Linked DNA regions of Pontiella desulfatans. The protein of the gene in region 1 interacts with the protein of each later gene in a pairwise test. Links are inferred from orthologs where the notes say so. Each region holds a gene or a part of one and is shown on either strand. Other genes may lie near its edges. The genes, in order: E9954_RS23555 and recJ.

Region 1 (13,003 bases):
GGGGACCGGATCTTTTTAACCACGAGCGACGACAACCAGCTCCACGCCGTCTGCATCGACCGCAAGTCTGGCAGGATAGCCTGGAAAAAAAAGGTCGGCCAGGGACGCGAAATGCCGCGGGGCGGCAATGCGGCGCACCCCTCGGCCGTAACCGACGGCAAAACCGTCTGCTTTCTCTATGGGCAAGGGACGCTGGTTGCGTTCACGCTCGATGGCAAACAACTCTGGGAAAAGGAACTGGAAAAGGAATACGGCAGACTGGCCACCAAGTTCGGCTTCAGCTCGAGCCCCCTGCTGCACAGCGGCACGCTGTACCTTCCCCTGCTCTACCTTGCGGGAAAGAACGATCCTACTGCAAAAAACGGCACCACCTTGCTGGCCATTGATCTTCTAACCGGAAAGACCCTTTGGGAAGCCGACCGTCCCACCCCGGCCACGAAGGAATCGCTTGATTCCTACATCACGCCGGTCCTCGGCAAGCAAGGGATTATCCTGACCGGCGCCGATCTGGTGACCAGCCACGACCCCAAGAACGGCAAGGTGCAGTGGGAGTTCGATGTGGCAAAAGGCAACCGCAAGACCAATTGGCGCATCATTTCCAGCCCGGTGCAGGCCGACGACCTAACCGTGACGGCCTACCCTCGCGGCCGCACCTTGGTTGCGCTCAAACCCGGCGGCGGCAAGCGGTGGGACTACGAAGGCTATGTGCCGGACGTCTGCACCCCGGCCTATGGCGACGGTCTGCTCTATGTGCTCGATGGCGTGAAGCGCTACCTGACCTGCATCAACGCCCAGAACGGACGGGAAGAGTGGCAGGAAAAGATCCCGAGCGACAAAGGCTTTTTCGCCTCGCCACTGGTGGCGGACGGCAAGGTCTATATGCTCAACCTCAACGGCGAGGTATTCGTCTATGCCGCCGGCAGGAAGCCCAAGCTGCTTGAACAGTTCATGATGGGCGCGGATAATTCGGCGGCCTCCATCGTTGCAGTCGATGACGCGCTATACATCCGGTTGCCCAACAAACTAATTTGCGCGAGGAACACAAAATGAAAACCGTGGCAAAATATGGAATGGCGCTGGTGGTGATGGTGTTGCTTGCAAACCTTCTTTTTGGTGGCGGCGTGGACAAGGATGCCGACATCCCGACCTTGGTCAAGAACGGCGCACTGGTGATCGATACCCGCACCCCGGGCGAGTTCGGCTCGGGCCACATCGAAGGGGCCATCAACATTCCCTACGACATCGTTGCCCGCGCCATCGACCAGCGCATAACTGACAAGTCGAAGAGCATCATTGTCTATTGCCACAGCGGGGCGCGCTCGGGCGCGGCGAAGGAAGCTCTGGCAAACGCGGGCTACACCAACGTGGTGAACGCCGGCAGCCTCAACCGCATGCGCAAGCTGATGGCGCCCGACTAAGTCGTTACGGCTTTATTCGGCGGCGGGCTCCGCCGGCGGGGCGTTCCGGGCCTCTTCCTGGTGCTTGAGCCAGGCGACATGGTAGTCGTTGAGTGAGTTGACCAGCAGCTCCAGCTTGACCTCGGCGCGGAGGTTTTCGAACAGGCGCCCCCTGCCCTTGCACTCTTCGCATCGAACAAGAACCTTGCCCGCGCCTTCGCAGCCGGGGCAGATGCCGGTTCCGCCACACACCTCGCAATCTTCGTCGAAGGTGGATTGCTGGGTCTTGGCCGCGCTCTTTTTGGAGCCGCCGCCTTTCGTTGGAGCCGGGGCCTGCGTTTTCGAAGTGCATTCCGGGCATTTACCCTTTTGCTTCTCCTTGGAGCAGGTTGGGCAATCCTCCTCGATCTGCCCACTGGCCTTGCAGGTCTTGCAGACCTTGATGTAGTCGCCGATCTTCATCACCTTGTTTTTCGGGAACCGGACCTCGAGCATCAGGTTGAAGCGGTCGGCATCCGGAAGCCTGTCCTTGAGCAACGTCTGCATGACGCAGGCCGCCAGGATGTTGGTATCCATGGAGCCGTTGTATTGCTCCGACAGATAGAAACCCAGTGCCTCTTCCTTCAGCCCGGGCAAGCCGGCCACCACCTTGGGAACCCCGCTGGATTCATCACGGGTGACCGCCAGGATTTCACCATCGACCAACATGCTGATGGTGCGGACGAGATGGTAGCGGTTGACTTCGCAATAGCGCTGATCAAGCAACACGCCGCGCCCGCGGCAGTTCGCACAGGGCAGCACGAGGCGCTTCTTGCCTTCGCACTGCGGGCAGTCCCCGGTTTTTTCGCAGGCCTTGCATTCCTGGTTCGATTTCCCCAGCCCGGCCTTCACCAACCCCGTGCCTGCGCACTCGACGCACTCGCCCGTGCCTTCGCAAGAGGGGCAATCCTGCTCATACTCCTTCTTGCCATCGCATTCCGGGCACTTGTTGAAAATCTTGTCGAGCTTGAGCGCATCGATCTTATAGCCCAGCTCCTCCGTGATCAGATAGAAGCGGTTGGCCATTTCGCGCTCGTTCGAAAGGAGGCATTGGAAAACGGCCAACGACAAGCCCAGCTGCTTGGTTTCCTCGTCCGAACCCTCGCGAAGCAACCAGGTCTGCGCATCTTCGCTCAGGCCCGGCACCCGCGCAAGCACGGCGGCCGCCCGGTAGCGGTCGTCCGTCGAGACCGTCACCGGCACCGGCACCTTTTCCTCCTCCACGGCATCTTCCCCGAGATAAGCGGCCTTCCAGTCGTCGGGCAGGGTTTTGAAGTTCATGAAAAACTGTCCATCGTCGTGGACGATCATGATGCCCTCGAAGTTGCGCTTCCAAACAAACGCATTCTTCAGCACGGAGCCATCGGGCAACCTGAACTCGGCCACCGGTTGCTGGCCCAGTACCACAATCTCGTTGGCCGCGCATACCGGCGCCAGCGCCAGCAACATCCCCAGAACCCCCAACTTAAACACGACCCGAACCATACCCATCTCCATAATTGATTGAACAGAACCCGACCAATGTACAATATGTCGCATTCAAATCCAATTACGCATTACGAATTACGTTTCCGCCCTATGAAAGTCGTCATCACAGAAAAACCATCGGTTGCGCGCGACATCGCTGGCGTCCTGAAGATCACCGAGAAGAAAAACGGCTACATCGAAGGGCGCGGCTGTGCAATCACCTGGGCGTTCGGCCATTTGGTCACCCTGCTCGACCCCGGCGAATACGATCCCGAGCTGCGCAAATGGCGGCTCGACTCCCTCCCCTTCATTCCGGACGCCTTCCAGCTCAAGCTGATCGAGAACCCCGGCGTGGCCGAACAGTTCGCCACCATCAAGAAGCTCTGCCAGGAGGCCGAGGAAATCGTATGCGCCACGGACGCCGGACGCGAGGGCGAGCTGATCTTCCGCTATATCCTCGCCCTGAGCGCGTGCGAGGACAAACCGATCAAGCGCCTTTGGCTGAGTTCGCTCACGCCCGACGCCATCCAGGAAGCCTTCAAGGACCTCAAGGACGGGCACGACTACGACCCGCTCTACGCCGCAGCCAAGTGCCGTTCCGAGTCGGACTGGATCGTCGGCCTCAACGCCACGCGCTTCTTTACCGTCCGGCACGGACGGCTCGCCTCCGGCGACGACCGCGTGCTCTGGAGCATCGGCCGCGTGCAGACCCCCGTTCTCGCCATGATTGTCCAGCGCGACGACGAAATCATGAAGTTCCGCCCCAAGCCCTTCTGGGAGCTGACCACCCGCTACCGCGAAACCGTTTTCAAATATACCGGCGACCGCTTCGAAAAACCCGAAAAGGCCCAGGAGCTGCTCGATAAAATCACCGGCCAGCCCTTCGGCATCACCGGCGTCAGCGGCAAACAGAAGAAGGAGCAACCCCCGCAACTGTTCGACCTCACCACGCTCCAGCGCGAGATCAACAAAAGCCACGGCCTCTCCGCCGCCGACACGCTGGCCGCCACGCAAAACCTCTACGAATCCAAACTCGTCACCTACCCGCGAACGGACTCGCGCTATCTCAGCGCCGACATGAAGCCGCGCATCCCCGGCATCCTCGAAAAACTCAAATCCATGCGCGCCGAACAGATCGCGCCATTGAACCTGGCCAAACTGCCCTTCACCAAACGCATCGTCGACGACAAGAAAGTGACCGACCACCACGCCATCATCCCCACCGGCATCATTCCCGGATCGATCGGCCCCAACGAACAGATGGTCTACAACGCCATCACCACCCAATTCATCGCCGCCTTCTATCCCATCTGCCTCAAGAAGATCACCACCGTCGGTGGCGAGAGTGCCGAGGTGAAGTTCCAGGCCAAGGGCACCGTCGTCGTCGAACCCGGCTGGACGGTGCTCTTCCCCAAAAAGAAGAAAAAGAAAAAGCCCGATGACGAGGGCGAAGACGACGACCAGACCCTGCCGGAATTCAAGAAGGGCGAAAGTGGAAACCACGAACCCTCCACCCGCGAAGGCAAGACAAAGCCCCCCCAGGCCTTCACCGAAAACTCCCTGCTCGGGGCCATGGAAGCCGCCGGGAAATGGGTTGAAGACGACTCCTTGCGCGAAGCCCTCAAGGAGCGCGGCATCGGGACGCCCGCCACCCGCGCCGCCATCATCGAGACCCTGCTGCGCCGCAACTATATCCGCCGCGAGAAAAAGCAGATCCGCGCCACCGACATGGGGCGCTGCCTGATTGCCCTCATCCAAGACCCGCTCCTGAAGTCGCCCGAAATGACCGGCGAATGGGAAGAGCAGCTCAAGAAGATCGAGCGCGGCGAAGGAGAGGCTTCCGACTTCATGGACGGCATCGTCGGCTATACGCGCGGGCTGATTGAAAACGGCACATCAACCAAACTGGACATGGATCAACTGGGCAGTTGCCCACTATGCGGGAAAAAAGTTATCCGAGGAAAGACCGCCTATGGTTGTTCCGGATGGAAAGAGGGATGCTCCTTTGTCCTGCCCATGGAATACAAAGGCATCAACCTTACCCGCAACCAAGTGCAGGTCCTTCTGCAAATGAGGGTTCTGCCCTACGCCATCCACATCGAAGACCAGCTGCGGCTTCTGCTCCTCAGCACCCAGGGCGACCTGATGGACATCGACCTCCCCTCCGCCGACCGCCAGAAGAGCGCCAAAGACGAAGGCCGCCCAGCGAAGAAGAGGTAGAATACGCATGCCAGGCTCCTCACTTAACCAAAACAGAGAATTGGACGGTAGATAATGCCTGCACTGTATTCAGCCCAACTCGACGAATTTCAAGGCGCCAATCCAACCCAGCTGCTAGGAAAGCTGGTTGCAGGCCTCGCTGTACGAGCACATCGTTTTGATTCCCATTTAGAATCCCATCCCCAGGAACTACCATGACGTTGTACGACCTTTTCCATCGAATCGATTGGGCGGCACTCTCCAACCGACTCGCCAAACTGTACCCGGATCAAGCCAACCAATTGCCGGAATACGAGGCGGCATTCAATTCGCTACGCCTCGTTGCACCGGAGGAAACCCGCATGCGGATTATCGTGCAACAGACCTTCCGCGAAGGGCTGGACGATGAGCCCTTTGTTGAAGTGAGCGGGAAAGATGGAACCCTTAACAAGGAACAGGACGACTTCCAGTACATGAATCAAGCGTCAGAAGGCACCTTTGCCAACCGCGAGACCTCCTATGCCCTTTCACTCAGTCCATGGAACGAATGGTTGGGAATGGAAATCGACGCAGCAACAGCAGAACACTATTCCGACGAAGACATCCTGGCCCACTGCCTATGGGAAATGACCTGGCACGGTTTCGAGGAGGAATCCATACAGGAACAAAAGAAAGAACTGGATCGAAGAGTTGCCGAAATCGCCGCAATGACGGATGAGGAGAAAAAGGAAAAACTGATCCCGTGGGAAGACGTGAAGCAAAGGCTGAAAGACAAGTTCAACCGCGATGATCAGGACGAAAGCTAGAGGGGCAAACGAATGTGATACCGTCAATAATTGCAGGGAGCGAATGGTCGCATGCGTGGGGCTGCTTCGGCCCACCTTTCTTCGCATCGCGCCGAGGTCGGAAAGGCGTTGCCTATTCCAGCCCTACAAAACGGAGTCGGCATTTCATTAGCCCGTCTTTCGCTATTCGACCCTGAAAACGACTAATTTAGAGGGTGCGTACGCCGTTTTGCCCTTTATTTACCGGGGTGCGTGTTCCAAAACGGGCTGTAGTGCAGACCTTGCCCGTTGACGACTTTGTTTTCTATGGAAAAATAAGGGCATGTACTTGAGATGCCACAAGCGGTTGAAGGACGGTAAGGAACATCGCTACTGGAGTGTGGTGGAAAGTGTCCGCACGCGCCGGGGCGTACATCAACGTCAGTTGCTCTATCTGGGCGAACTCAATGACAGCCAGCAGGCGCAGTGGTGTTCGGCCCTGGATGTGCTGGACGAGTCGCATGACTGCGTCAAGCAGATGAGCCTGTTCCCCGACGACCGGATGCCCCCGCCGGAGGTGGCCAACCCCGTCCAGATCCGGCTCAGTCAAATGACCCTGCGCCATCCCCGCCAGTGGGGCGGCTGCTGGCTGGCCATGGAACTCTGGAACCAGCTGGAACTCGATTCGTTCTGGGGACCGCGCCTGCCGGACAGTCGCAAAGGTACCGGATGGATCAACGTGCTTAAAACCCTTGTCGCCTACCGCCTGCTCGATCCGGGCAGCGAATGGCGGCTGCACCGCGACTGGTTCCGAAACAGCGCCATGGCCGACCTGCTCGGCGAGGACGATTCGGTGGCTGCCAAGGACACGCTCTACCGCTGCCTCGACAAGCTCTGCGAACATAAGGCCGGCCTGTTCTCCTCCCTGAAGCAACGGTGGGCGGATCTCTTCGGCGCCTCGTACGACGTGTTGCTCTACGACCTCACCAGCACCTACTTCGAATGCGACCCGCCGGAGGATGCCGACGGGCTCAAGCGCTTCGGCTACAGCCGCGACAAACGATCTGACTGTGTACAGGTCGTCATCGCGCTGATCGTCACCCCCGAAGGCTTCCCGGTCGCTTACGAAGTCATGCCCGGCAACACCTCCGACAAAACCACGCTGCCGGACTTCCTCCGCAAAATCGAAAAGCAGTACGGCAGGATGAACCGGCTGTGGATCATGGACCGCGGCATCCCCACCGAAGACGCCCTCGAACAGATGCGCGCTGAAGGCGCGAGCTACCTCGTCGGCACCCCGCGCGGACGGCTCACCAAACTTGAGGACCAGCTCTTCGCCGAGCCGTGGAAAAAAGTGCAGGAACAAATCGAAGTCAAGCTCGCCCGCGCCGGCGAAGACCTCTACGTGCTCACCCGCAGCGGCGGACGGCGCGATAAGGAGCAATCCATGCGGCGGCGCAAACTCAAGAAGCTCTGGAACCGGCTGCACCAGATCCGGGGCATGAAAAACCTCAAACGCGACGCGCTGCTGCTCAAGCTCGGTGCCGCCAGGCAGGACGCCGGAAAAGCATGGGGACTAATCGATATCCAGCTCCCCGAACCCCGACAACCCGTCACTTCCGACACCTTCGCCTTCCGCCTCAACCGGCAGAAACTACGAAAGGCCCGGCGCGGCGAGGGAACCTACCTGCTACGCACCAACCTCACCGCCGGCAACCCCGAAGAGCTGTGGAAACAATACATCGTGCTCACCGAAGTCGAGCAGGCCTTCAAGGAACTCAAACACGACCTCAACATCCGGCCCGTCTACCACCAGAAAGACGTCCGCATCGAATCGCATATCTTCGTCAGCTTCCTCTCCTACTGCCTGCAGGTCACGCTCAAGCAGCGGGCCAAGGTAAAGGCCCCCGGGCTCACGCCCCGCGCCATCCTCGAAAAGTTCAAAGCCATGCAGATGATCGACGTGCACCTGCCCACCACCGACGGCCGCAACCTGATCCTGCCGCGCTACACCCAGCCCGAAAAGGATCTCCAGCTTCTCCTGCACCAGCTCAACCTGACGCTACCGGACCAGCCGCCCCCTCGGCTTGAAGAGCTGAAAAAGAAATGTAGTGCAGACCTATGAACAGAAATGGAATAAACAAGGCACTTTTACCCGCGAATAGCGAAAGACGGGTTAGTGAAGCGTTCTAGTCCTCGGAACCGCCTAAAGGCGGGACTACATACCTTTTAATGGCGGAACTACGCACCTTTTCTAAACCGCGGCGAGGACGCCGGTGGCCCAATTGGACACGGCTTTGAGATCGTCTTTGTCCGGATGGGTTTCGGCATCCTTCCAAAGCTTTTTGCGCGAGTCGGTGGGGCCGTAGCCATGGTCTTTCGGGAGCGCCTTCATCCACTCGATCAACTCGGGATCAATGGCGCCCTGGCACATGAAACGATCCACAACCGAGCAGGACGCCAACAGTCCGGATACCGTCTCCTGGCATTCGGCGGCGTGCGCGGAATCCGGATAGGCCCCGAGGGAGAAAAACAAAGCCACCGGTTTGTCATGGATCTTGGCCATGAAGGCCTGGGCTTCCAGGTCTGCCGTGCCCTTATCGATCCAGCATCCCATGAAGATGAGATCGTACTGGGCCGGATTGGGCGCGGAAGCCATGGGACACAAATCGGCATCCGGCAAGACCAGGTGAATGGCCTCGGCCAGTTTTCTCGTATTGCCGGTCTTGCTTGAATAGGCGACTAAAATTTTCATCGAACTACCTCGTTTCGTTTAATTGTGTCTTTCCTACCCCAATCCAACGCCCCCTGTAAATCCAACAGCCTTAAAATCAGCCAAGCACCGCCTTTTGCATCTCGATGAGCTCGCCGATCCCCTTTTCAGCGAGGGTCATCATTTGCATGAGCTCATCCTTGCTGAAAGGAGCACCTTCGGCGGTGCCCTGCACCTCGATGATTTTCCCGGACTCGGTCATGACGAAGTTGGCATCCACCTCGGCGGCGGAATCTTCGAGGTAGCAAAGGTCGAGAATCGGCACTGCCTTATTAATGCCGCAACTGATGGCGGCCAGGCCCTCAACCACCGGATCTTCCTTGATCTTCCCCTCTTTCAGCAGTTGCGCAACCGCGAGCTTGAGGGCAACGTAGGCCCCGGTGATGGAAGCGGTACGGGTGCCGCCATCGGCCTGAATGACATCGCAATCGAGAAAAATCTGGCGGCGGCCGAGTTTCTGGAGATCGACCACAGCGCGCAGGGAACGCCCGATCAGACGCTGGATTTCCATGGTGCGCCCGCCAATCTTGCCCTTGGAAGCCTCGCGCTGCGTACGATCCTGCGTGGCAGCCGGCAACATGCTGTATTCCGCCGTCACCCATCCGCCGGGCACATTCTGGTAGCGCATCCAACCCGGAACGTTTTCATCCACACTGGCGTTGCAGATGACGCGCGTATTGCCCATTTCGACCAAAACCGATCCCTTGGCCGACGTTATGAAATCCTTCGTAAACCTGACCCGGCGCAGCTCATCGGCCGCGCGACCATCAATACGTTTCCCCGAATTTTCCACCACGGCATCCAGATCGATGCCCCCACTTAGATTGATTTCTTTTTTCATAGTCCGCGCAGGATGGCGAAGATGTGCACCCATTGCAACGGGAAACAGTCCCGGGAACCGGCTTCGCCCCGCCCGGACGGAAAAACTGACGGCCGTCAGTTTTTCCGTCCGGGCAATGGGGGGGGGCTCCCCAACCGGCCCGAACGCGGCCCTAACGTGATCGGTCCGCATGCCCCAGGCGCAATGACGCACCCCCGCCGCATAGGAACGGGTATCTTTTCAATAACCGCTTCGCTGAAAGTACAGATACGCCCCAAAGGGAGGGGAATGAGTCCCGCCATTGATTCAACTCGCGCGGAACCCCCGGATCGCACTGAACATTTGCATAGCGCCACACCATAACCGGCTACTGCAATGAACCGAATGCCACGGCCGTCTCCATTTTCTTTTCTAAACCTTGGCTTGAGATATGCAAGCGAATCGGTACATTGCTTGGCATGGCACACCCCGGACTAGTTTTAAGCCAGGAAATGAAGATGCAGCAGGTTCTTGCTCCGCATCTCTTCCAATCGTTGGAAATCCTGCAAATGCCGCTTCTCGATCTTCAACAGATGATCAAGCAGGAGCTATCTGAAAACCCGACCCTTGAGGCCACGGAGGAAATGGCCGATGCCCAGATCGAGATCGAACAGGGCACCAAGGATGTTGATCGAGACGAGTTCGATAACGAATTCGAAAAACTCGCCGCGCTCGGCGAAGAGTTCGACAGCTTCCAGGACCGGGGCCAGATTTCCGGCGGCGCAGACGCCGAGGAAAAATACCAGTACATGATGGATTCCTTGTCGGAGGCATCATCCCTGCACGACCAATTGCTCGACCAGCTCTCGCTTTCCGGGTTGAACGACTATGAAAAGAAGATTGCCGAGATCGTGATCGGCAACATCGATGACGATGGCTATCTCCAACTCGATGTCGAAGATCTTCTGGCATTGCCCAACTTCCCGGCGGAAACCCTCGATAAGATCCTGGATACGATCCACGACTTCGACCCGGCCGGTGTGGGAGCCCGCGATCTACGTGAATGCCTGTTGCTTCAGTTGAAGCGGAAGGGGCGCGAGAACTCGCAGGAATACCAGATGATCGACCTGCATCTCGACTTGGTCGGCCGCCACAAATACGAAGACATAGCCCGAGCCATGGGGCTGACCGTGGATCGGGTCAAGGAACTCGCAAAGGCGATCAGCAAGCTCGATCCCAAGCCCGGGCGGAACTTTTCCGAAGAGCGCATTGAATATGTAACGCCCGAGATCATCGTCGAGAAAAAGGATGGCGAATACGTCATCACCCAAAACAAGAAGCCTTATCCGCGGCTCTTCATCAGCCAGAAATATTTGCAGATGCTCAAGGATCCCAAGACCTCCAAGGAGGTTAAGACCTACATCCGCGAAAAGATTGCCAAGTCGAAGCAGTTCATTCAAAGCATCGACCAGCGGATGGATACCATCTACCGCATTGCGGTGGAAATCGTCCGTATCCAGCGCGACTATTTTGATCACGGAGTTTCCCGCCTGAAGCCGCTCAACATGAAAACGGTTGCCGAATTGCTGGAAGTCCACGAAACCACCATCAGCCGTGCCACGGCCGGAAAATACATGCAGACGCCGCGAGGCCTGCTGAGCATGAAATATTTCTTCAAGCCCGGCGTGATGACGTCCAGCGGGGAAGCCATCTCCAACGAAAGCGTCAAGGCGGCACTGGGCGTCATTGTGCGCGAAGAGGACAAGAAAAAGCCCTATTCCGATGCCAAGCTCGTCAAGTTGCTGGAGGAGCAAGGGATCCAGATTGCCCGACGCACGGTCGCCAAATACCGCGACCAGCTTCGCATCCTGCCGTCGCATTTGCGGAAGCAACATTAAAGTACTACGTACTACGTATTTCGTATTGCAATAGCCTATCTGATCGCGAGAAATCCTCGCAATACGCAATACGCATTCACAAAAAACGCGAGCCATTGCTGAACCGCGTTTTTCTGGATTTAACCCTTTGTTCCTACGCCTTCACGGTCTTCTTCCGCAGGTTGCGGAAGCCGGTCTGGGCAATCATGAGCAGGTTGCTGGTCGTCCAGTAGAGCACGAGGCCCGACGGCATGCTGTAGAAGAAGAACAGCATCATGATCGGCATCATGAACATCATCATCTTCTGTTGCTGCTGCTGTTCCGGCGTTGCGGCGGTGCCTGGAGAGGAGAGCTTTTGTTGCCAGATCATCGAGACGGACATCAGCAAGGGCAGGATGTTGAGTGATCCGACGAATGGGATGCTTCCGGCAAACAGGTTTTCCGGCTGGCTGAGGTCGGCGATCCAGAGGAAGCCGGCATAGCGCAGCTCGATGGCGTTGCGCAAAACGGTGAACAGTGCAATGAAGACCGGAATCTGGACGAACATGGGAATGCACCCGCCCATGGGGTTGACCTTCTTCTCCTTGTAGAGCTTCATGGTCTCCTGCTGCATACGCTGCGGGTCTTTCTTGTATTTCGCCTGCAGCGCCTTGATTTCGGGCTGGATCTCCTGCATGCGCTTCATGCTTTCGGTGCTCTTGTGCGTCAGCGGCCAGAAGAGGATGCGGATCAGCAGGGTTAGCAAGATGATGGCCACGCCATAGTTCGGGATAACGGCAAAGAATTTGTTCAGCGTCCAGAGCAGGAAGCGGCGCGCCGGTTCCATCAGCCAGTTCATGAAGGAAAAGGCGCCGGTGGTCTCGAACTCCATCACCTTTTCCATGCTGTAGCCGGAATCCTTCAGGACGGAATAGTTCTTGGGGCCGATGAAATAGGTGTAGTTGTTGGCAACGCTTTCCCCCGCGCCAATGACCTGTTGCTTGAATACCAGGGCAGAGGCGATGTCCTCCGGAACTACCCCCTTTTGGGATGGATCGCGGGAGGAAAGGATCGCCATCGTTGCCACCGGCTCTTCGGGGCGCAGGATCTGGACAAAAAACTTGTTTTTGGTGGAAACCCAATCGACTTCGACCCCGCTCATTTCCTCGGGGACGAGATCGATCGAAACGGGGCCGTTCTTGTCGTGCAGCTTATGGAGCTTCTTGCCCCAATAGTTGACACCGCCGGCCGGGGTGAAGGAATCGACACCGAGAATGCTGACGCCTTTCATGGCTTTCATGTCGGCCGGGTTTTCCATGCGCCCGGTCAGGATGCGGGCGTCGTCGAGCGTGGCGGCATTGGCCCCGGGGTTCGTGAAGCGGTCGCTGATGGTCAGAACATAGTCGTTGGTGAAGGAGACCGTGCGCTGGTAGACCAGGCCGGAATCCAGGGTTTTTGAAAAGGTAACCGACCGGCCGTCCCCTGCCTTCCGGATGGCGAGGGCTTCGTTGGCGCCGATGCCAGCCAATCCTTCATAGGCCAGAGCGGCTTTGTCGAATCCGATTTCAACCGGGGCACTATCCTTCTCGTTCAGCTCGGGATAATCCTGAAGGGTGGCCGATTTGATGCCGCCGCCCCAGGAGCTGAGCTCCAGTGTGACTTTCCCGTTTTCCAGGGTCTCGATGATTTCTTCGGTGGCAGGTTCTTCG
Region 2 (16,805 bases), 570 kb from region 1 along the record:
CCCGCGGTCGCCGCCCAGGAACCGCCGAGCAGCGTCATGGCGATCATCACCGCGCCAAGGATCAGAATGATCTGATACATCTTCGCCCCGAACACGCCCGACATGAAGACGGAGATCGTATAGAGCATGATGCCGCCAAACAGGATGTTGAAAATGAGCGGCAGCCAGTTGAAGATTTGCTCGCTGGAATTGCCGAACCGGTCGCGGATGGCCTCCACCGCCGTGATGACGCGCAACTGGCGGAAACGGTGCGCCGTGAACGCCAGGCAGACCAGCGTGGCCACCGTGTTGCAACTAAACAGGATCAGCAGGAAGGTGCCGGTTTCATAGGCTTTCGCCGCACCGCCGGTGAACGACCACGCGGAGAACGAGTTCATGAAGGCAGAGCTGCCGACCACCCACCAGAGCATGCCGCCGCCGCCGCGAAAGAAGTCCGATGCCGTTTTGCTGAAGCTCTTATAGATCGGCCCCAGCGAAAGCATGAACACCAGATAAACGCCAATTACAATGTAGTCGAAATTACTCATATCGTTCCTATCCTCTCTTCAACACCCAGCCACCGGGAACGGAGGCCTGCGTGTCTTCTTGTTTTTAAAATTCGCCGCGCCCTTGAACCTGGAGTTCGAGCGTCTGCCGGATATCTGCGGAAGAGGCGCCAACCCGGACTTCGAACCCGCCCGGTTCAACCACATATCCCCCACCCTCGCCATCCCAATGGCGCAATGCATCGACCGGAAACTCCAACTCCACCATCGCGCGCTCCCCGCCGCCAACGGCCAACCGCTGGAACGCCGCGAGGCTGTGGATCGGCTGCGAGACGGAAGAGGCGAGATGCCGGACATAGAGCTGCACAACCTCTTCCCCATCGACCGCCCCGGCATTGGCTAGCTCGAAGGAGACGCGGAAGATGCCCGCGTCTTCGGACGCGGTTAATGCTCCATATTCAAATCGGGTGTAGCCCAGGCCGTGGCCAAATGCATAGAGCGGCTCCCCTTCAAAGAACCGGTAGGTGCGGTTGGCCATGCCGTAGTCGTAGTAGTGCGGTAGGTCTTTGGTCGAGCGGTAGAAGGTGAGCGGAAGCTTGCCGGAAGGGTTGCAGGCGCCGAACAGCACATCGGCCACCGCGGTGCCGCCCGCCTGGCCGGGATACCACGCCTGCAGGATCGCCGGCAGGTTTTCGGCCTCCCACGGAAAGGCCACGGCCCCGCCGCTGCTGTTGATGAAAACCACCGGCGTTCCGGTGGCGTGGAGCTTCTTGAGCAACGCGGTCTGCACCGGCGGCAATTCGATGAAGGTGCGGTCGCCGCCGTTGAAGCCCTCCATGTTAACCGGCATCTCCTCGCCTTCGAGCTCGCCGCTGATGCCGCCGAAATAGAGCACCACATCGGATGCGGCGGCCAGCCGGAGCGCGTCCGCGAACCAGGAGGGATCGATTTCGGGATCATCCTTCGGCAAAGCCAGCGGACAGCCCACGTCGTAGATGATTTCGACCGCGTCTCCGAGGGCGGCGCGAACCCCATCCAAAAAGGTGACGGGGGCGGAGGGATCGCCGTGGTAGTTGCCCAGCAGCGCCGGAACCGAATCGGCGTTCGCTCCGATGACCGCCACCTTTTTCAGCGCGGATTTTCCGAGCGGCAGGATGCCGTCGTTTTTCAGCAGCACCAGCGATTTCCGCGTTGCCTCAAGCGCAAGCGCCTGGTGCTCCGGCGAGTCGTTTTGTTCCAGCGTAATCTTCGACCAGGGGTTCATCGCCGGTGGATCGAACATGCCCAAACGGAAGCGGGTACGCAGCAGGCGGTGCAGTGCGCGGTCGATCTCTTCGTCCGAAACGAGCCCTTCCTTGCGGGCGGTGAGTAGGCTGCCGAAGGTGACGCCGCAATCGAGATCGCACCCGGCCTTGACGGCGAGGGCAACGGCCTCCTCCGCCGTTCCCACATGGCGATGGTGGGCATAGACGCTGCGGATCGCGCCGCAGTCGGCCACGACATGCCCGTCGAACCCCCACTGCCCGCGCAGCAGCTCGGTCAGCAGGAAATGGCTGGTGTTGCAGGGTTCGTCGTAGAGGCTGTTGTAGGCGCCCATCACGGCTTCCACACCGCCCTCGCGCACGGCCGCCTCGAACTGGGGCAGATAGGTTTCGTAGAGGTCGCGCGCGGTTGGCGAAACATCGAAGGAGCGCCGTCCCGGTTCGGGGCCGCTGTGGGCGGCATAGTGCTTCGCGCACGCGGCCACTTTCAGATAGGTTCCGTCGTCGCCCTGCAGGCCCCGGATGAATTCCACGCCGAGGCGGGCGGTCAGGAACGGGTCTTCGCCATAGCTTTCCTGGCCGCGCCCCCAGCGCGGGTCGCGAAAGAGATTGAGGGTGGGCGACCACATGGTCAGCCCCTGGTTGCGGTGGTAGACCGGCACCTTTCCGAGCGCGTTGAACTTGGCGCGCGCCTCGGTGGAGATGGCATCGGCAATGCGGCGCATCATCGGCGCATCCCAGATGGCGGCCATGCCGGTGGCCTGCGGGAAGACGGTCGCATAGCCGTTGCGGGCCACGCCATGGAGGCATTCGTTCCAATAGTCGTAGCCCGGCACGTCCAGCCGCTCGATCTGGCCGGCGGCATTGACCAGCTGGTCGATCTTTTCCTTGGGCGACATGCGGCGGATCAGGTCGTCCACCCGTTTTTCCAAGGGGTGGGAGGGATCGTTGTAAACCGGCGGTTCATCCACGTGCGGGACGATGCGCGCATCCGGATCGACCGCATCGGCAAGATCCCTGGCGAGCACATGCGCCACCACGTCGCCGGCCTCATCCTTCACCGTGATGGCATTGAACTTGGCCTCCTGCACCCGGCCTTCGAACTGGACGGCGAGCGGCCCGCGCTGGGCATCGCCGAGGTGCTCCACGGTTCCGGAAACGCGGTAGGGCTGCTTGAAACCGCCGGCCGCCACCACCAAATCCAGATCCTGGGCCAAGACGGCGTTGCCGCACTGGATGTCCATCACGCGCTGCCCCACCCCGTCGAGCACCGCCTCGACGAGATCGATCTCCACCAAATAGGCCCCCGGCTCCAATCCCGGAGCCGATGCAATGAACGAGGTGCCCGAGATTTCCTCCACATAAACCTCGGGCTTTCTGGCATCGAAGGCGCCGAGGGTCTTGGAATGCCTAATGTCGCCACTAAGCGAAAATTGAGCTTTGATCACGATGTTTCCTTAATATCTCGTGGGTTTGGGACCGGTGGGGTAGACCCGCTCGCAGCTCTTGTCGAGGAACTGGCCTACTTGTCGCTCCTGCAGGGTTTCGAGGTTGTCGTACAGCCAGTTCGCCGTCGAATTGTAGGCGACGATTTCGCCGCGGACGTCGGTGACCAGCACCAGGCTTTCGGCCACGCGCATGCCGCGGCGGTGGTCCATCAGGTCGTAGTCCATCAGCTGGACGGCCCGCTTCCCTTCCATCCGGAAGGCGCGCTTGTTCTCGGCCGTCGGGGTGAAGTGCGCAACCTGGTGGTCGAGCAGCTTGTATTTGTCGGCGTCGAGATACTGCTGGCCGAACGCATAGTATTCCACCTTCAGCTCGTGGTCGTAGGCCATGGAGTTTTCCTGCTTCAGCTTGGCCCCGAAGGTCCATTCGAGGACGCGCGGCGGGGTTTCGTTGAGGTAGGGCGTGGTTTCGATGAACACCTGCTTGCTCGAGCGAAGGAAATCGACCGAGAACTTCGGCGGATTCGAGATCTGGATATAGTCGATGTCTTCGGCCGAAACCTCCGCCACGGGCACCTTGACCTGCTTGCCCTTGGCCGAACGCAGCACGACATCGTTGCCGATCTTGGTGATGTATTCGGCTTCGACGGTCTTGCCGTTGTTAAGCGTCCACAACCGCATCTTGGAAGGCTCCTCCTCCGCCCCGGGCTCCGGGGCTTCGGCCTCCTGCTCGGCCACCACCGCGGTGTTGGTGTTTTCGGGCACCAGGTAGTCCCGGAAGATGGGGCCTTTGAAAACGTCGGCCTCGCCCGGAACGAGATGCTCGAGGATGGCATCGGCCAGGTCGTGCGTGGTTTCCGCCGTCTTGAACATCGGGAAGATGCCGCGGCTCTGGCGGTTGTTTTCGTATTCCGCGTCTTCGACCTCCACCGTCAGCATCGAGCAGAAGGTGCCGCCCGGCACCTCGCCGACGATCACCTCCATGTCCACCGGCTCGCCGGCCTTGAGCTCGATCCAGTCGCCGCCCCAGGCCAGGTTGTTGCCCATGTAGAACTGGCGGTTCTTGGTGGCGTTGCTCACCCACTTCCCGCCGATCAGGTAGGTGCCCCGGTTGTTATCCTCCCAGCAGGCGTTGAGCACGATCTCCCCGTTCACCCGCACCGCCAGGATATCGTCGCCCATCCCCCAGAAACGGAACTTGATATCCTCCGGATAAACCAGCTTCCCCTTGTAGTGGACCATCCACGCATAGCCGATGGTGTCGGCTTCGTTGAACGCGGTCGGCGCAACCGACGAGCGGATCGGCGGCATCATGAAACTCGTCGCATACCGCTTGTTCGGCGAGCGGTAGTAGCGGCTGATCGACGAGGGCTTCCAGCCGCTGGAATTAAACTTGATCATCGCGTCCACGAACTGGACATCCGACATCGGGATCGGGCGGCCGGCGCGGTCGCGCTTGAAATCGTAGAAGGTGCCGACAAAGTCGTTGCCGATGGTCTGCCCGCCGCCGAAGACCGTCATCTGCTGCAAATCCGGCAGCAGCTCGAACCCGCCGATGTCCCCGACCAGGCCATCCGCCATCCCGCTCATTTCCGGCAGCTGGATGTCCGGCATGCTGGCGCGCTTGACCTTCGTCACGATGCGGGTGGTGGGTTTCGGCTTGGCCGTCTTCTTCACCTTCACCTTCGGCTTCTTGAGCTTCATCTTCGGGCGGTCGACCGGCTTCGGCGGAACAAACTTCGTCTCCTCCTTCTGGTGCACCGTGAACACCACCAGCATGCCGGCCAGCAGGAACGCCGCCGCATGCACCAGCAAACTCACCACAAACCCGCTCGGAGCCCCCTTGTTTATTTTTCTACTGTTTTTCATGGCGGAATGTTCGACCTTCCGTCGAAGGTCTTGGCGGAATCAAACGACTACCGTCTCGAGCTTTTCCTTCGGCAACCAGGCCTTGAGGGCCGCGGCATCCCGAAGGAATTGTTCGGGGTCGTCGCCGCGAACAAACTCAATCAAGGCGTAGTGCTCGCAGGAAGGATCGAGCGGCACCTGGAAATAGGTTTCCCAATCCGCCGCCCCCTCTTCCAGCGGCCGGCGGTTGGTGGAGTCGCCCCACGAGCCGGCGCCCGGGCTGAACAACCAGTGGAACACGTGCAGGTTCAGCACCCGGTCCGACAACTCCTGCAACCCCGCCAGCCGGTACGCGGGATCCGTCAGCCAATAGATCGGCTGCCAATAGGTGAAAAGGTGGGAATGGTTGAGTTCGTTCAAGACGTCCAGCGTGGCGGCATTGCTATCGGAAAGCGTATTGGCGTGGAATTCGAGCGCGAGCTTGATCCCCTGCGCCTTGGCGGCATCGAGCGCATGGCGCATGCCGTCAACGACCGCCTCGCGCTCGCTGGCGCTTACGGCATCCGAAGGCTTGTGGCCGGCCCAAATGCGGATCGTGTCGGTCCCGAGCGCCATGGCGCTTTCGAGCACCGGCTCGAAGGGATCGGGCTTGCCCGCGGCATCGACCACCTTCCAATACGAACCGTAGGAGGAAACCTCCAACCCGGCATCGAGCGTCATCTTGCGGACATCGGAAGCCACCTCGAGGGCGCCGGGCGGCACATGGACATCGCCCCCCCACTCGATCGCGTCGAGCCCGGATTGCCTAACCAAAGAGACCAGTTTCGCGGGATCCAACTGGCGCAGCGTTATTGAACAGAGTCCTGTTTTCATCGTTTGCATGCCTTCCATACTAGGCCATCGACCTTACGGTTTCCAGATCCACTTCATGTTTCAACGCTTCGCCGGCGGCCAAGCGCTTGTATTCGTCAACCATATAGTCGGCCATGCGCCGCAGCTCGGTTCCCTTGGAACCTGCAATGTGCCCGCTCAACAGAATATTCGGCACGGTATAGAGTTCCGACCCATCGACCGGGGGCTCCGGGTGCTGGACGTCGAGCAACGCGGTCAGGTCCGGGCGCTCCTTCATCACCTGGATCAGCTCGGGTTCGTTGACCTGGCGGCCGCGGCCGACGTTGATGAAGGTGGCGCTGTCGAGCATGCTGCCGAACAGCTTGCCGTCGAAGACGCCGACGTTGTCGTCGCGGTCGGGGAACAGGTTGACCACGGCCACCGAGGTGGAGAACGCCTCTTCAAGCGAAACCGTCCGGTTGGACTCGCGCGAGGGCACCACGACGACCTCGAGCTTGTGGTGCGCGAGCAGTGCCTGGAGATGGTTCGAGATGGTGCCGTTGCCGAGGATGGAAACGCGGTTGTCGTAGTTGCCGTGCCCACGGTGGTTGTTGCCCATGAAGGTGGAGTCGTGGTCGACGCACTCGCGGCTGTTGCGCCAGAACCCGGCACCGGCGAGCAGCACCTGCGCCAACGCCAGTTCGGCCACCGGAACCCCGTTGGCTTCGATGGCGCTGCACACCTTGATCCCGCGCTCGAGGTAGGGAACGGCAAAGTTTTTCACGGAACCGGCGGCATAAAGGATCGCCTTGAGATTGGGCAACCGGTCGATTTGCTCCTCCGTCAGATCCAGCATGCGCCAGGTGCAGAAGACCACCTCCAGATCCTGGAGATTCCCCACCTCGTCCTCAAAATTGTCTGGCGTAACCAGGACGGGATACAAATCGGATATTTCAGCGACCAATTGCTGGCGGTCCGCATAGACCTGATCCACCATGTCGGTGTTGCCCACCGGATCCACCCTGTTAAAAAATGCCGTCTTCATTATTTCTACCTCTGCCATCGGGTTAACGTTGCCAAGCGCCTGTTCCTTTGCGCCATTCATGAAGTATCTATATATAGTCGCTTAACCCTGGCAAGGCCACCGGCCATCTGGTTTCCCTGTTAACCCCGGCCTATCCGGACGCCCGGATGTCCTGAACCTGCAACTGCAGGCTGGAGTTGCCCATCCACTGGTTTTCCTTGAGCGTGAAGGCCACATCGACCTCGCCGGCGGGCAGGTTTTCCAGCGGATAGTTGAAGGCGATGGCATCGAAGGTTTCCCCGGCGGCCACCAGCGAGAGTTTCAGGTGGTTTTGCCCCACCACGCGGGGGCTGCCCGACACCCGCAGCCGCCGCACGGCCCAGACCGGTTCGGGGTTTTCCTGCCCGAAGGGATAGAGCCGCTTCAGCTGTTCCAGGAAATCCCAATCCACCTCTTCGGGCGCCACCTCCGCATCGATGTGCAGCACGGGCGAAAGGTCGGTTTCGCCGAGGGTTGCGGCCACGGCGGCATTGAAGGCGGCCTTGAAGGCCTCCAGTTCACCGGGTTTCACTTCGAGCCCGGCCGCCATTTTGTGGCCGCCGAATTTGGACAGGCATACCTCGCAGGCCAGCAAGCCTTCGAGCAGGTTGTATTCGTCGATGCTGCGGCACGAGCCGCGCGCGGAGCCATCCTCCTCGATTCCCATGATGATGGCGGGGCGGTTGTAGTGGCGGGCCACGCGCGAGGCAACAATGCCGACCACCCCCGGATGCCACCCCTCCCTGGCAACGACGAGTCCAAAGTTTTTCCCGGCGGAAAAATATTCATCGATCTCCGCAAAGGCCTCGTCGGCCATTTCGCGCTCGATGCGCCGCCGCTCGGCGTTGGTGTCGTCGAGCAGCTTGGCGATGCGCTGCGCTTCGCCGGCATCGTTGGTCACCAGCAGTTGCAGGGCCTGCATCGGCTGGCCAATCCGGCCGGCGGCATTGATGCGCGGCGCGAGCTGGAAGCCGAGTTGGAAGGTATCGGCCTCCCCCTTCACGCCGGCGACGTCTTTGAGGGCCTGGAGCCCGACCCATCGGGTCCACCCGAGCTGGGCCAGGCCGTGGCGCACGAGGATGCGGTTTTCGCCCACCAGCGGAACAATGTCGGCCACGGTGCCGAGCGCGACAATATCAAGATAGTTTCGCAGTTCGAGCTGGATGGCCGCAGGCTTCCCCTGCCCCCGCCCAAGCTTGACGAGCGCATGGGCCAACTTGAAGGCCACCCCGACCCCCGACAGGTTTTCGAGATCGGGTTGATCGCCCAGCTTGGGGTTGATCAAGGCATAGGCCGGGGCCGTTGTTTCCTCCGGCTCGTGGTGGTCGGTAACGATGACATCGATGCCGAGTTGCTGGGCGTAGGCCACGCTCCCGACCGAATTCACGCCGCAATCGACGGAAACCACGACCGTTGAACCATGTTCGGCGAGGCAGCGTTCGAGGGCATCCTGCGAAAGGCCGTAGCCTTCATCGAGCCGGTCGGGAATGAACGCCCGCACCCGCCCCCCAAGGGCGGTGAGAATACGGGTGAGCAGCGCCGAGGAGGTGACGCCGTCCACATCGTAGTCGCCGAATACGGTAATGGATTCCTGCCCGTCGATCGCCGCCCACAGCCGGACGGCCGCCTTTTCCATGTCGGGCAGCAGGAAGGGATCGGACAGCCCGGACAGGCGGGGATTCATGAACGCGCCAACCCCGTCCGCATCGTGGAACCCGCGTTGCACCAGCACACGCGCAATCGGAAGCGGGAGCCGGGCCTGGGCGGCGATGGACTCGGCGAGCGGCAGGTCGGTTGGATGGATGTTCCACTGTTTGGGCATGGTTCGATCTTCCAATCGGGAAATAGGATTATTGCCGACCGGCCGAGAGGAAACGGGTTAAGAGGGCTTTGATCAGGATCTTGAGGTCTTCATAGAGCGACCGGATATGGGCGTACCAGAGTGAATCGATCAGGCGATCGGATTCCTTGTTATAGTCCTGGTAGCAGAATACGCCGGGATAATATTGGCGCAGCTGCTTGACGATCTCGCCGTCTTCCGGATGGCGCATGGGGGGCTGGCCGCAGAGAAAGAGCCGCCCACGCAACACCAGCAGGATCCAGGGGAAGCGATCGAGCGAAAAGCTGCGGAACAGGCGATAGGCCACCGATTTCTTGTTTAGGACCTTGCGGAAAACCGGAAGCTTGATGTAGCCGGTGCGGGGATCGTGGAACGATTCCAGGCTGAACCGCCCGACACGGATGAGCTTCACGATGGGATACAGGATGCAGAACGGAACAACCTGCACCAGAGCCAAACCAAGGGCCACGAACCAGAGGATGACGTAGCGGAGGAGGTCTTCCGTCCGCGTCTCGGTCCGGTTTCGCGCAATCAGCCAGGAGTCGTCGATTTGCACCATGGTGCCGTCGCTGGGGTCGATCACCCGGTTGCCGGCCACGATCTTGTTGCGGATTTCCAGGTTGCGGCCAATGTAGGTGTCGTCGAGGACAAGGCAGTCGGCCAGCTCGCTGTGGGCATCGACAATCACATGGTTGCCCACCACGGCATTGGCCCCCACGGTGGTCATTGCGCCGAAGCGGCAGTCGTCGCCCACCATGATGGGGGCCACGAGATGGCTCGAAGGCGGCGTCCGGACGTTGTAGCCGATCGAACTGCCATCGTTTGCGGAAAAGCCCGCCGTGACATAGCGGGAGAATTCGCCGGCGATCATTTTCATGTTCAGGTCGAAATAGGCGGCCGCGGAATCGATGGCAAAGGGGTGGAGATGGATCTGCTCGAGCCCATGGCCGGAACCGGGTTGCCCCTCCAGCAGGGCCTCCACACCGTTACCGGTTGAAGAAAACAGGAAATGGATTTCGCCGTGGAAGTCATGTCGGCAAGCATCGAGCGCTTTGAATCCGGATGGACTAAACGCCTGCCTGCGCCGCATGAAAAACGGATGGCCGAGGTAGAACAGGCCATCGCGGCAGAGCGCGGAAATGGAACGCAGGTATCCGGCCGGCGATTCGCTGGGGCGCGCAAAGATATACTGCACGTCCACATTCCACCGGTCGCCGTTCCGCACGAAATCCTCGATCGCCTTGGCCTCGTCGCCCCCCAGGATCAACTGGACGGACTTGATGCCCTGGTCGGTGCACGCCTCCAGCCAATAGTCCAGCAGGGGACGGTTGGCAACCGGCAGCATGGGCCAGGGCACATCCCCGAAGGGTTCTGCCCAGGCACATGCAGTTGAGGTATTGAGCACGGCAATCATCGGAGCGGGAGACGGAAACTATTCAAACGCCTTCAGGGCGTCATCCACCGTATCGTAGATTTCGAAGACCTTGTAGGCCCGGGTGATTTCGAAGACCATGCGCGGTTTTTTCTGGAGTTCCGCAATCTTCATGTCGCCCCCCTTTTCACTCACGCGCTTCAGCACGGCGATCAGGGTTCCCAATCCCGCCGAGTCCATGAAATCGACCTTCCCGAGGTCGAGCACGAAGTCCTTCACATCGCCTTCCGCTTCCTGCCAGCCGGCAAGTTGGTCGCGGAATGCATCCACCGTGGCGGCCGTGAGCGCCTGGTCGACCTGCACGACGCCAATCCCGTTTTGTTTGGTACAAGTTACCACCATATCAATTCTCCCTAATAAGCCCCGCGGCCGAACAACACGGCGGGGATGGTTTTCAGCATGATTACAATATCCTTGAAGATGCTCTGGCTCTGTATGTACTGCATATCCAGGCCGACCTGCTGGTCGAACGGCAGGTCGGAGCGGCCGCCGATCTGCCATAGGCAGGTGAGGCCCGGCTTGACGTGCAGGCGCTTGCGGTCGGCCAGCGAATAGGCCTTGACCTCCTCCGGCAAGGGCGGGCGCGGCCCGACCAGCGAGAGATCGCCCACGAGCACGTTGAAGAACTGCGGGATCTCGTCGATGCTGGATCGCCGCATGAACCGGCCGCAACGCAGTACGCGCGGATCGTCCTTGAGCTTGAAATTGATTTCGTCCTGTAGATCGTTTTGCTTGCGCAGCTCCGATTTCAACTCCTCCGCCCCATTGACCATCGAGCGGAACTTGTGGAACCGGAACTCCTTACCGTTGAGACCCACGCGCTTCTGCGTGTAGATGACCGGGAAGCCATCCTCGACCAGGATGCAAAGCGCCGCCATCAGGAACAACGGGAAAAGCACCACCAGCGCGACCAAGCTGGCTACGATGTCGATCATGCGCTTGAACACGAGCAGACTGCGCAGCATGCCTTCCCAAAAAACCAAACGGAAGCGCTGCTTCAGTTTCAGGATCTGAACATCCGCCTTGGTGACGGGTATATCCATCCGGGCAAACATTTCTCGCCTGGCCTTATAAACCGGTCGTTCCATCTATTCCTCCTCCCCGTCGATGATGGTGCAATAGGTCAGGTTCTGCATCTGCACCCGGTAGCGTTCGATGCGGTCGGTGATGGCGTTGGTGATGGCCAGGCCCCGACCGCGCTCTCCCATGTAGGCTTCGTCCAGCTCGCGGTTCAACGCCTCCTCCAAATCCCATTCGGTCCCCTCGTCACGCAGCACCAGCTGGCACACGCGCCCATCGATGCGCAGCTGGAGCCAGAACGAATCGTCCTCGTCCAAGCCGCCATGGTCCACCAGGTTCGCCCCCAGCTCCATCACCAGCAGGCGCAGCATTGCGGCGGTCTCCGGCGAGATGCCCTGCGACACCGCCGCCGATTCCGCCTGCTTTGCCGTATCCGACACGAGATAAATATTCCGCGGCACCGTCTGCTCAACCACGATCTTGAGCGGATCGAGCATGTGGATGGAAATCGCGGTGCAGTCGTCGCCCGCAATGTCGTAGTGGTGCGCCTCGACCTGGTCGAGCAGTTCGGCCGCCTTGTCCGACAACTCCGGCCGGGCCACCACCTCGGAATAGATCTTCGCCATGCACTCCCCGCACTCCTCGCCGGTGGCCCGGTGGCGTGCCTCGAGCAAGCCGTCGGTGAAGAGCAGCAGATAGGAGTTGCCCTCGTCCCGGATCACGATTTCGTCCTTCTCGCCATAGGGCCGTTCCGACCCAAATGGAAAGCCGATCGGCGCTCCGCCGCGCACCTTGAAAACCGCCGTATCAACCGGAACACCGTTGCGGATGAATACCGGGTTCGGGTGCCCGCAGTTCATGCAGCGCCACTTGAGGGTTTCCGGATCGTGGATGGCCATGAACATGGTGGCGAAATAGGAGGGGTTGTCGATGCGCCGGCGGATCACCATGTTCAACGCGTTGCAAACGGCGGCGGGCCCCTGGTCGGCATAGCGGTGGATCATCTCGCTGGCGGTCGCCTTCAGCAGCGAGGCAATCATCGCCGGCGCCACCCCATGGCCCGAAACGTCGGCCACATAGACGCAATGCTTGCCGTCCGGCAACGGGATGATGTCGAACGCATCACCGCCCACATCCATGCAAGGACGGTAGGCTATGCGCACCTCGAAGCGGTGCGAGAAATGGGGGATGTCGGAAAAGAGCGAACGCTGGATGGTGCCGGCCAGTTCGAGATCCCGCGAAACGCGGTTGTTCCACTTGGTGAGTTCGTCGTTGCTCTTCTTCAGCGCCAGGGCATTGCCCACGCGCAGCACCAGTTCGCGCGGGTTGAAAGGCTTGCGGATATAGTCCATCGCCCCAAGCTCGAAACCGGTCTCGATATCCTCGATTTTCGATTTCGCCGTCACCATGATGACCGGGATATCCGCCGTTCGCGGTTCGTCGCGCAACAAGCCGCACAGCTCGAAACCATCCATCTGCGGCATCATGACATCCACCAGAATCAAATCCGGCGTCTTCTGGAAAGCAACCGACAACCCCGACGGGCCGTCATCGGCATCGAACACTTCGCACCCGCGCGCCTCGAGCAGCTTGCGCAGATAGAGGCGGTTCGGCAACTCGTCGTCCACCACCAGCACCCGGCCGGACAGGTTTTGCAAGAGGCGTGATGTTGTTTTTCCAGAAAGACTGGTTTGGTCGGTCGAAATCATGCCTAGTCCAGTGTCGCCATCCAACGGGCCATGGCATCGACCATGGGCTTCGCATCGGCAAGGCGTTCATCCTTGGCCAGGTTTTCCACCTCCAGCCCCAGCACCGAGATTTCCGGCAGCCCCATGGTTCCGCCCATGCCCTTGATGGAATGGGCCGCCATGCGCACCATTTCCAGATCGGCTTGGGCGATGCCGTCCTGCAGCTCGCCCGTCAGGCGGCGGATCTCCTCAATGAAGACCTCGACCAACTCATCGTCCACTTCATCCGTATCGACCACAAACTGATCGATGCGGGAATCCAGATTGGGGATCAACTCCGCCACCCACTCGACGTTTCCAGGAATATTCGCCATATTTTCCTCCAGCATAAAAATGTTGTTCAAGAACCTTAAGATCATATCAGCATTCAGAATGGAGGCAAATCCGCAGTCGATCAATTTCCCGCCCCCGTTTTGCCGCCCCCACCGAACATCATACTTATGCAAGTATGATCAGACCACCTGTTGCCCCAGGCACATTATACCGACCGCGATTGACCCGATTTGCCTGATTCGGTAAGTTCACCGGCATGATCGCCCCAACCCGAACACCAGGATCCGCCAAACATGACAACAGATGACCCCAAGCAACGCATCATGAAGCTGCGCACGGAGATCGAGCGGCACAACCGCCTCTACTACATCGACGCCGCGCCCGAAATCACCGATCGCGAATACGACGCGCTGCTGCAGTCGCTGGACGAGCTCGAAAAGCGGTTCCCGGAATTCGCCAGCGCCACCTCCCCCACCCAACGCGTCGGCGGCGCGCCGCTGGATCGTTTCGAGAACGTCCAACATGCCGTCCCGATGATGAGCCTCTCGAACACCTACTCGAAAGAGGAACTGGTGGAGTTCGACCGCCGCATCCGCAGACTGATCCCGGAAGAGACCTTCGACTACATCCTCGAACCGAAGATCGACGGGGTTGCGATTTCGCTGCGCTATGAAGACGGAGAACTGGTGCGCGCGGTGACGCGGGGCGACGGCGCCACCGGCGACGATGTGACCTCCAACGTTCGCACGATCAATTCCATCCCCCTGCGCCTGTCCGACCTAATGCCCCCCGCCGTGCTGGAAGTACGCGGCGAAATCTACATGGACACCGCCGGCTTCGCCAAACTGAACGAAGAGCGGCAGGAAGCCGGACAGGAACCGTTTGCCAACCCGCGCAACGCCTGCGCCGGGTCCCTCAAACTGCTCGACCCGCGCGAAGTGGCCAAGCGCCCGCTCGATGCCATTTTCTATGCAACCGGCCAGCTCGACGGCATCGCCTTCGACACCCATGAACAAATGCTCCAGACCTTGAAGGGTTACGGATTGCGCATTACACCAAACTATTGGCTTAACGATACAATCGAGGAAATCCTCGACCAGCTCGATGCCCTCGAAGCCCTGCGCCACGAATTCCCGTTCGAGATGGACGGCGGCGTCATCAAAGTGAACGAGCGGCGGCTTTACGAGGACCTCGGCTACACGGCCAAAAGCCCGCGCTGGGCCGTGGCCTACAAATACGAACCGGAACAGGCCGAAACCACGCTGCATGCGATCTCCATCCAGGTGGGCCGCACGGGCGTTCTCACCCCCGTGGCGGAATTGGAACCGGTGCAGCTGGCCGGCACCACCGTCAAGCGCGCAACCCTGCACAACGAGGATGAGATCCGGCGCAAGGACATCAAGGTCGGCGACCGCGTGATTATCGAGAAGGCCGGCGAAATTATTCCGGCCGTGGTGAACGTCGTGAAAGAGAAGCGAACGGGGGCCGAAACCGAATTCCGCATGCCGACCGCCTGTCCGGTCTGCGGAAGCGAAGTGGAAAAGCGCGAGGGCGAGGTTGCCCTGCGTTGCATCAACCTCCAATGCCCGGCCCAGGTCAAAAGCTGGCTCACCCATTTCGCATCGCGCGGGGCGATGGACATCAATGGCCTCGGCGAATCGCTGGTTGAGCAACTGGTGGATGGCGGACTCGTCAAGAACCCCGCCGAGCTATACGCGCTGCAAAAGATTGAAGTGCTCGGACTCGAGCGCATGGGCGAGAAATCGGCCGAGAATCTCATCAAAGGCATCGAGGAGAGCAAGAAGCGCCCGTTCGAGAAAGTGCTGTTCGGCCTAGGCATCCGGCACGTGGGCAAGGGCGCGGCCTCCATACTGGCCAAGGAGTTCAAGAACATCGATGCGTTGATGGCCGCCGACATCCAACGCCTGGAAACCATTCACGACATCGGCCCCATCGTCGGGAAATCGGTTGTGGAATATTTCGTGTCCGATCAAGCCCGGGGCGTGCTCAACCAGCTTCGCGAAGCCGGCGTAAACTTCGAACAGGCGCAGGCCGGCGGCAGCAATGAACTGGAAGGCCTGACCTTCGTGCTCACCGGTTCCATGGAATCGATGTCGCGCGAGGAAGCGGGCGACAAGATCCAGGCGCGCGGCGGCAAGGTCAGCGGTAGCGTCTCGAAAAAAACCAGCTACCTCGTGGCCGGGGAGAGCGCGGGATCGAAGCTGGCGAAGGCGGAAAAGCTGGGCGTGACCATCCTTAGCGAGGAGCAGCTGCTGGCCCTGCTCGGCTCCGACGAAAAACTCAAGGATCAAAAGGCCGGCCAGCTGGGATTCGAGTTCTGATGTATGTCCGCAAGTCAGCGCCCGGGGTACGGAATGGTACGGTTCAGAAAAAGAACAACCACACGTATACCTACGCCGACAAGTTCGTGATCAGCCGCAATACGGCCTGGCGCGGCTACCGGCACGTCGTTACGAAACGCGACGTGCACGACTTCCTCGAAATCGTCCCCGACTGGGAGCACGGCCACCATGGGGTCGAGTGCATCCATCTCTCCGGGGGCAGCAAGGAGGTGTGGGGATCATACAAATATTTCTACGATACGCGGACGGGGATCATCATCCTGCCGGCGTGGCACAAGGAGTTTTGGTTCGACATCAACGCGTGGTATTTCGAGAAAAACCGCTACATCTTCGAAAAGCTACGGCTAAGTTACGATAGGAATGGGGACGACTACCACTGCCGCTTCACGACTAAAAAGGCCAAGGCCTTCATGCTGCTGCATGTATTCCTGCACGAGCTCGGGCACCATTTGGATCGGATGAACACCAAGGCCCGCAAGGAACCGGTGAGGGGCGAGGAGTTTGCCGATCAATATGCCGACCAAACCTGCGAACGAATCTGGGACGCCTACTGCGACCGCTTTGGACAACCCTAACCGCCCCACAACTGGAGGGGCGCACAGCTCGGATGGAACCTCGCCCTCCCAATGTGGAGCGGGCTTTCTTGCCTGCTCATGGCCGGGCTGGGCAGGACTTTGGCAAAATGATTTAGAGCAAAATGATTCTCGGTGCGGACGGAGAGATTTTACAGGACGATTAATGACAGGACTATTTCCGGTGCGGGCGCAGGGGAAATTAGTGTTCATTCGCGGTTAAGCAAATGATCCTGTCATTCCATTATCCTGTCTTGTGAATTTTACGCCTCCTCGTGGCCATCCCAACGCCTGCGCTGCCTTGCTGGAGGGGCGCACGCCGTGCGCCCGGGCGGACGGCGTCCGCCCCTCCACGCCCGGCTCGGATGCAACCTCGCCCTCCAGCTTCGGGGCGGTGGGCGGACCCCATGGAAAACCTGATGCCAAAGCTTGGGGAGCGATGGGTTGCCATGCATACTCACCGAATGATCGTTAGCATATTCAATGATGTGATCGGCCCGGTGATGCGCGGCCCTTCGAGTTCCCACTGCGCCGCCGCCCTGCGCATCGGCCGCCTCGCGCGCGAGCTGATGGACGGGGACTTCAACGACGTGCTGGTGGAGTTCGACCGCGCCGGCTCGCTG

What was found.
Region 2: the proteins of E9954_RS23555 (region 1) and recJ interact in binary tests that used the Escherichia coli proteins (3 or more experiments, as listed by UniProt). The link is inferred for Pontiella desulfatans from one-to-one orthologs.

What each region holds. Positions count from the first base shown.
Region 1 is NZ_CAAHFG010000003.1:580,776-593,778, reverse strand. Bases 2,630-5,568 are described here. They hold E9954_RS23555 (DNA topoisomerase 3), read left to right. Parts: upstream 2,630-3,014; coding sequence 3,015-5,123; downstream 5,124-5,568. Other genes in these bases: E9954_RS23550 (DUF6557 family protein), read left to right, coding at 5,318-5,568; E9954_RS23560 (hypothetical protein), read right to left, coding at 2,630-2,921. Also shown: E9954_RS23570 (outer membrane protein assembly factor BamB family protein), read left to right, coding at 1-1,050; E9954_RS23565 (rhodanese-like domain-containing protein), read left to right, coding at 1,047-1,418; more of E9954_RS23560, read right to left, coding at 1,431-2,629; more of E9954_RS23550, read left to right, coding at 5,569-5,908; E9954_RS23545 (IS1634 family transposase), read left to right, coding at 6,210-7,991; E9954_RS23540 (flavodoxin family protein), read right to left, coding at 8,121-8,621; rph (ribonuclease PH), read right to left, coding at 8,698-9,480; rpoN (RNA polymerase factor sigma-54), read left to right, coding at 9,918-11,336; membrane protein insertase YidC, read right to left, coding at 11,470-13,003.
Region 2 is NZ_CAAHFG010000003.1:1,146,420-1,163,224, reverse strand. The notes cover bases 6,402-9,388. They hold recJ (single-stranded-DNA-specific exonuclease RecJ), read right to left. Parts: upstream 8,757-9,388; coding sequence 7,047-8,756; downstream 6,402-7,046. Other genes in these bases: E9954_RS25220 (nucleotidyltransferase family protein), read right to left, coding at 8,785-9,388; E9954_RS25230 (NAD(P)-dependent oxidoreductase), read right to left, coding at 6,402-6,916. Also shown: E9954_RS25250 (sodium:solute symporter family transporter), read right to left, coding at 1-527; E9954_RS25245 (glycoside hydrolase family 3 C-terminal domain-containing protein), read right to left, coding at 592-3,195; E9954_RS25240 (SHD1 domain-containing protein), read right to left, coding at 3,205-5,061; E9954_RS25235 (sugar phosphate isomerase/epimerase family protein), read right to left, coding at 5,101-5,913; more of E9954_RS25230, read right to left, coding at 5,933-6,401; more of E9954_RS25220, read right to left, coding at 9,389-10,179; E9954_RS25215 (STAS domain-containing protein), read right to left, coding at 10,207-10,548; E9954_RS25210 (sugar transferase), read right to left, coding at 10,560-11,294; E9954_RS25205 (ATP-binding SpoIIE family protein phosphatase), read right to left, coding at 11,295-12,935; E9954_RS25200 (Hpt domain-containing protein), read right to left, coding at 12,938-13,288; NAD-dependent DNA ligase LigA, read left to right, coding at 13,541-15,589; E9954_RS25190 (hypothetical protein), read left to right, coding at 15,589-16,185; E9954_RS25185 (L-serine ammonia-lyase, iron-sulfur-dependent, subunit alpha), read left to right, coding at 16,647-16,805. UniProt on the Escherichia coli protein: Single-stranded-DNA-specific exonuclease.